One region of the Pseudomonas sp. R1-1 genome, then DNA from elsewhere that is predicted to be linked to it. Evidence: predicted binding sites of a transcription regulator. Region 1 holds the regulator's gene; the other holds the start of a gene.
The links. Region 1 encodes sigma-54, which starts transcription at its own class of promoters, with help from an activator protein. Its sites were predicted from a motif close to ANTGGCATNNANNTTGCTNT; they were not measured.

Region 1 (3,408 bases):
ACAACCTGGTACAAGGCTTCGTTGCTCGGTGCGCTGCGCAGTCTTTCACGCACTTCCTTGCGATCGAGCATGCTGGCGATCTGGCGCAGCAGTTCCAGGTGTGCATCGGTAGCAGCTTCCGGGACCAGCAGCACGAACAGCAGGTCTACCGGGGCGCCATCGATCGCGTCGAAATCGATCGGGGCTTCAAGGTGCATCAGCGCACTGATCGGCGCGTCGCAACCCTTGAGGCGGCAGTGGGGGATGGCGATGCCGTTGCCAAAACCGGTGGAACCGAGTTTTTCACGGGCGACCAACGCCTCGAAGACATCCTGCATCGCCAGATCCGGCACTTCGCGGTGGATCAGGTTGGCAATCTGTTCGAGGGCTTTTTTCTTGCTGCCACCCGGCGCGTTCACTTGGGAACGGCCGGGGGTCAGGATGGTTTCAAGTCGGATCATGGATGAGGGTGTTAACGACCGGTCGCGCCCTGGAGGAGGCTCTGGGTCTTTTCCTTATGCTTTTTGAGTTGGCGATCCAGCTTGTCGGTCAGCAGGTCAATGGCGGCATACATGTCGTCGTGCTCGGCATTGGCGACTACTTCTCCGCCGGGAATATGCAGCGTGGCTTCGATTTTCTGCTTGAGCTTCTCGACATTCAATATGACTTGCACGTTGGTGATCTTGTCGAAATGCCGCTCCAGTCGGTCGAGTTTTTCGCCGATGTAGGTGCGCAGAGGTTCGGTCACTTCCAGTTGGTGTCCACTGATGTTGACTTGCATACAGCTTCTCCTTCGTTGCCAGTGCATAAAGCGGCAGGCCGAAAAGCCTGCCACTGGAACGCTGTAACGTGGCTTACATCAACCGCTTGCGTTCGCTCGAAGGCGCGATTCCGAGGGATTCGCGGTACTTGGCGACGGTGCGGCGAGCCACCTGAATGCCTTGTGCCTCCAGTAAACCAGCGATCTTGCTGTCACTCAACGGCTTTTTCTGATTTTCCGCGGCAACCAGTTTCTTGATGATCGCGCGGATCGCCGTGGACGAGCATTCGCCGCCTTCGGAGGTACTGACGTGGCTGGAGAAAAAGTATTTCAGCTCATAAATACCGCGCGGGGTATGCATGAATTTCTGCGTGGTCACCCTGGAAATCGTCGATTCGTGCATGCCCACCGCCTCGGCGATGTCATGCAGGACCAGCGGTTTCATGGCTTCGTCGCCGTACTCCAGAAAACCGCGCTGATGCTCGACGATCTGCGTGGCGACTTTCATCAGGGTTTCGTTGCGGCTCTGCAGGCTCTTGATGAACCAGCGGGCTTCTTGTAGCTGATTGCGCATGAAGGTGTTGTCGGCGCTGGTGTCGGCGCGCTTTACGAAACCGGCGTACTGCGCATTGACGCGCAGGCGCGGTACCGACTCCTGGTTCAGCTCGACCAGCCAGCGCTCGTTGTCCTTGCGCACGATGACATCAGGTACGACGTATTCGGCTTCGGTGGACTCGATCTGTGAGCCCGGACGCGGGTTGAGGCTCTGCACCAGTTCGATGACCTGGCGCAGCTCGTCTTCCTTGAGTTTCATGCGCCGCATCAACTGGCTGTAGTCGCGGCTGCCAAGCAGGTCGATATAGTCGCTGACCAGGCGCTTGGCCTCTGCCAGCCATGGCGTTTTTGCCGACAACTGGCGCAGTTGCAGCAGCAGGCATTCGCTGAGATTGCGTGCGCCGATGCCCGCAGGCTCGAATTGCTGGATGCGGTGCAGGACGGCTTCAATTTCGTCCAGTTCGATGTCCAGTTCCGGATCGAAGGCGTCGAGGATTTCTTCGAGGGTTTCGTCCAGATAGCCCTGATTGTTGATGCAGTCGATCAGGGTCACGGCGATCAGGCGATCGGTGTCGGACATCGGTGCGAGGTTTAATTGCCAGAGCAAATGGCTCTGCAGGCTTTCGCCGACGGAAGTGCGGGTGGTGAAATCCCACTCGTCATCGTCGCTGCTCGGCAGGCTGCTGGCGCTGGTCTGGTAAACGTCTTCCCAGGCCGTGTCGACCGGCAGCTCGTTGGGGATGCGCTCGCTCCATTCGCCGTCGTCGAGGTTGTCTACCGTCGGCGCGGCTTCCTGGTAAGAAGGTTCCTGAATGTCGGGGTTGGGCTTTTGCTCGACGTTGTCGGCCAGCGGATCGGAATTGTCGAAGTCGTCGCCTTCTTCCTGGCGTTCGAGCATCGGGTTGGATTCCAGAGCCTCCTGGATTTCCTGTTGCAGATCCAGGGTCGACAATTGGAGCAGGCGGATGGCCTGTTGCAGCTGCGGTGTCATCGTCAGCTGCTGGCCCATTCTCAAGACTAGCGATGGTTTCATGGCAGGGGCTTAACACCTTATTCGCCGGCGCTATGCGCCATCCACTACAGGGCGCCGAAGCGCCAAACTTAAGCAAATTATATGCCTGAAACTGAAGTGTTTGCCTAGAGCGCTGTAACAATTAAACGGTATAAAAACCGGCTTGATCGATACAGCACCCGCGCAGCTTGTCGAACAGCTCGCGCTTACAGGCGGAACTCGTGACCCAGATACACTTCCTTGACCAGATCGTTGGCCAGGATGGTCTCGGCGTCACCTTCGGCGATCAATTGACCGTCGTTGACGATGTAAGCGGTTTCGCAGATATCCAGCGTCTCGCGCACGTTGTGGTCGGTGATCAACACACCGATGCCCTTGGCCTTGAGATGGTGAATGATCTGCTTGATGTCGCCAACCGAGATCGGGTCGACACCGGCGAACGGCTCGTCGAGCAGGATGAATTTCGGCGCGGTGGCCAAGGCGCGGGCGATTTCCACCCGGCGGCGCTCACCGCCTGACAGGCTCATGCCGAGGTTGTCGCGAATGTGGCTGATGTGGAATTCCTGCAGCAGGCTTTCCAGCTCCTTGCGACGACCGGCCTTGTCGAGTTCCTGACGGGTCTCGAGGATGGCCATGATGTTGTCGGCGACCGACAGTTTGCGGAAGATCGACGCTTCCTGCGGCAGATAGCCGATGCCGGCTTTCGCGCGGCCGTGCATTGGCTGGTGGCTGACGTCCAGGTCATCGATCAGCACGCGACCCTGATCGGCCTGCACCAGGCCGACGATCATGTAGAAGCAGGTCGTCTTGCCGGCGCCGTTCGGGCCGAGCAGACCGACGATCTGGCCGCTGTCGATCGACAGGCTGACGTCCCGCACGACCTGGCGGCTTTTATAGGCCTTGGCCAGGTGCTGAGCTTTCAGAGTTGCCATTACTGGGTTTTCTCGTCGGTTTTCTTCTTCGGCTGGATCACCATGTCGATGCGCGGACGCGCCTCGGTGACCTTGCTGCCGGTAGCGCGACCGGCGCTGGCGAGTTTCTTCACGGTGTCATAGACGATTTTCTCGCCTTGCGTCGTGTTGTTGTCCTTGTCGACAACTTT
Region 2 (3,408 bases), 2.6 Mb from region 1:
GATCACTACCTGACGGCTGTGACTCGGGTCGACAATCAGTTAGTCGAAATCATCGATGTCGAGAAAGTGCTGGCGGAAGTCGCACCGACGCCGGAAGCGATTTCGGTGGGCGTGGTCGATGTCGAGACCCAGACCAAGGCGTTATCGCTGCGGGTGCTGACGGTCGATGACTCGTCGGTGGCACGCAAGCAGGTCACCCGTTGTCTGCAGACGATCGGTGTCGAAGTGGTGGCGCTGAACGACGGCAAGCAGGCGCTGGATTACCTGCGCAAGCTGGTCGACGAAGGCAAGAAGCCGGAAGAAGAGTTCCTGATGATGATTTCCGACATCGAGATGCCGGAGATGGACGGGTACACCTTGACGGCGGAAATCCGCGGCGACGCGCGCATGCAAAAGCTCCATATCATCCTGCATACTTCGTTGTCGGGGGTATTCAATCAGGCGATGGTCAAAAAAGTCGGCGCCGATGACTTCCTGGCCAAATTCCGTCCTGATGACCTGGCATCCCGGGTAGTCGACCGGATCAAAGCAGCAGATATCAGCTAGGGACCTACTGTCCCTGGTGTTCAACACGATTTAAGAGGCGGCACCATTGTCTACGGGTAATTTGGATTTCGAACAGTTCCGGGTCTTCCTGGAAAAGGCCTGTGGCATTTTGCTCGGTGAAAACAAGCAATATCTGGTCTCCAGCCGTCTCAACAAACTGATGGAGCAGCAAGGCATCAAGTCGCTGGGTGAGCTGGTGCAACGCATCCAGACCCAGCCGCGCAGCGGTTTGCGCGAGCAGGTGGTCGATGCCATGACGACCAACGAAACCCTGTGGTTTCGCGACACCTATCCGTTTGAGGTGTTGAAGAACAAGGTCCTGCCGGAAGCGATCAAGGCCAGCCCCAACCAGCGCTTGCGCATCTGGTCGGCGGCCTGCTCGTCGGGTCAGGAACCGTACTCGCTGTCGATGTCGATCGACGAGTTCGAGCGCAGCAACCTCGGCCAGTTGAAGATGGGCGTGCAGATCGTTGCCACTGATCTGTCGGGCCTGATGCTCAACAACTGCAAGACCGGCGAGTACGACAGCCTGGCCATCGGCCGCGGTTTGTCGCCGGAGCGTCTGCAACGCTACTTCGACCCGAAAGGGCCGGGGCGCTGGGTGGTCAAGGCGCCGATCAAGAGCCGGGTGGAGTTCCGCTCGTTCAACCTGCTCGACAGCTATGCCGCGCTGGGCAAGTTCGACATCGTGTTCTGCCGCAACGTACTGATCTATTTCTCGGCCGAAGTGAAGAAAGACATCCTGTTGCGCATTCACAGCACGTTGAAGCCGGGCGGGTATCTGTTCCTTGGCGCATCCGAAGCGCTGAACGGTTTGCCGGACCATTACCAGATGGTCCAGTGCAGCCCGGGGATCATTTACAAGGCGAAGTGATTGCCGCGGCAATACAACAAGACGGGAGTCCTCAGGGGGCTCCCGTTTTTTTTGCCTGCGTTTATCTCGAAACCACCACCGCCCCTCTGTAGGAGTGAGCCTGCTCGCGATAGCGGCGTATCAGGCACCGACGATGGTGAATGTCCTGACGCTATCGCGAGCAGGCTCACTCCTACAGGGGATTGGTGGCGTGGGCAAGAGGCAACCAAGCGGCAGAAAAGCGGCATCTGCCGGAAGCCGGTTGCCGCTTTTCTGGCATTGCCGCGTTGCCGCCCGCCCGCAAAGCCACGGAAACCGGGAGTTTGGCAATCTGGCACGACGCTTGCTAAAGCTCAGTTACGAAAAACCGGTCACCTGAAGGTTCCCGACATGAGCATCAGCTTCGACAAAGCGCTCGGCATTCACGAAAAGGCTTTGGGCTTCCGCGCCCAGCGTGCCGAAGTGCTGGCCAACAACATCGCCAACGCCGATACCCCGAACTACAAGGCGCGGGATCTGGACTTCTCGAAAGTACTCGAAGCCCAGAGCCAGAAAAACGCCAACGGCACCATCGCTCTGAACAAGACCAACAGCCGTCACATCGAAGCTGAAGGTCTGGGCAATGGCGACGAGTCGCTGATGTATCGCACGCCGATGCAGCCTTCGATCGACCAGAACACCGTGGACGCTCAACTGGAACAGTCCAACTACGCGGAAAACGCCGTCGGCTTCCAGGCCAGCTTCACCCTGCTCAACAGCAAATTCAAAGGGCTGGTGTCAGCCCTGCGCGGAGAGTAATCCATGTCCCTGTCCAGCGTTTTCAACATTGCCGGAAGCGGCATGAGCGCCCAGACCACGCGTCTGAACACCGTGGCCTCGAACATCGCCAACGCCGAGACCGTCTCGTCGAGCATCGACCAGACCTACCGCGCCCGTCACCCGGTGTTCGCCACCATGTTCCAGGGCGGCCAGAGCGGCGGCAGCGACTCGCTGTTCCAGAACCAGGACGCGGCCGGTCAAGGCGTGCAGGTGCTCGGTGTGGTCGAAGACCAGAGCAACCTCGAAGCGCGTTACGAGCCCAACCACCCCGCGGCCGACGCCAAGGGCTACGTCTACTACCCGAACGTCAACGTGGTGGAAGAGATGGCTGACATGATTTCCGCGAGCCGTTCGTTCCAGACCAACGCCGAAATGATGAACACCGCCAAAACCATGATGCAGAAGGTGCTGACCCTCGGTCAGTAATAAGGGGCGACTGCCATGAGCGTTACCGATACCACCAGCTCCCTGAGCATGAATGATATTCTGTCGAACTCGTCGAAAAAGACCAGTTCGACCACCGATGGCATTGCTTCGGCGACCAACAGCAGCACCGGCGGACAAGCGCTGGGCAAGGATGCGTTCCTGCAGTTGCTGGTGACCCAGCTGAAAAACCAGAACCCGCTCGACCCGCAGGACAACAGTGCATTCGTTGCCCAGTTGGCGCAGTTCAGCAGCCTCGAAGGCATCACCACGCTGAACTCCACCGTGAGTGGCCTGGCCGGCAACTACAACTCGTCGCAGGCGCTGCAAGCGTCGTCGCTGGTTGGCCGTAACGTGATCGTGCAGACCAACACCGCACAGCTCGATGACCCGAGCAAAGGCCTGACCGGTTCGGTCACCGTGCCTTCGTCGATTGCTGGTGGCACCGTGACCATCACCGACAAGGACGGAAAAACCGTTCGCACCATCGATCTGGGCAGCCGCGCCGCTGGCGACGCGAGCTTCACCTGGGATGGCAAGGACACCGCAGGCACCGTGGTGCCGGTCGGTACTTACACCTTCAAGGCCAACGCACCGATCAACGGCACCGCGACGGACCTGGCGACTTACCTGCCAGCGACCGTCAACAGCGTGACGATCAGCCAGACCGGCGGCGAGCTGATGCTCAACCTGGCCGGCAAGGGCACCGTTGCCCTGTCCAAAGTACAAACCATTGGTATATAGAGCCGACTAACCCGGCACGAAGG

Region 2: flgB (flagellar basal body rod protein FlgB) is a predicted target of sigma-54. The motif match lies at 1,730-1,749, and genes of this name have one in related genera.

The regions. Positions count from the first base shown of each region.
Region 1 covers NZ_CP071663.1:5,201,490-5,204,897, reverse strand. Annotated here, with positions in the region: gene ptsN (PTS IIA-like nitrogen regulatory protein PtsN) at 1-440, opposite strand, end outside; gene hpf (ribosome hibernation-promoting factor, HPF/YfiA family) at 452-760, opposite strand; gene J3P75_RS23395 (RNA polymerase factor sigma-54) at 834-2,327, opposite strand; gene lptB (LPS export ABC transporter ATP-binding protein) at 2,513-3,238, opposite strand; gene lptA (lipopolysaccharide transport periplasmic protein LptA) at 3,238-3,408, opposite strand, start outside.
Region 2 covers NZ_CP071663.1:1,657,402-1,660,809, forward strand. Annotated here, with positions in the region: gene J3P75_RS07600 (chemotaxis protein CheV) at 1-546, shown strand, start outside; gene cheR (protein-glutamate O-methyltransferase CheR) at 593-1,420, shown strand; gene flgB (flagellar basal body rod protein FlgB) at 1,790-2,197, shown strand; gene flgC (flagellar basal body rod protein FlgC) at 2,201-2,644, shown strand; gene flgD (flagellar hook assembly protein FlgD) at 2,660-3,385, shown strand.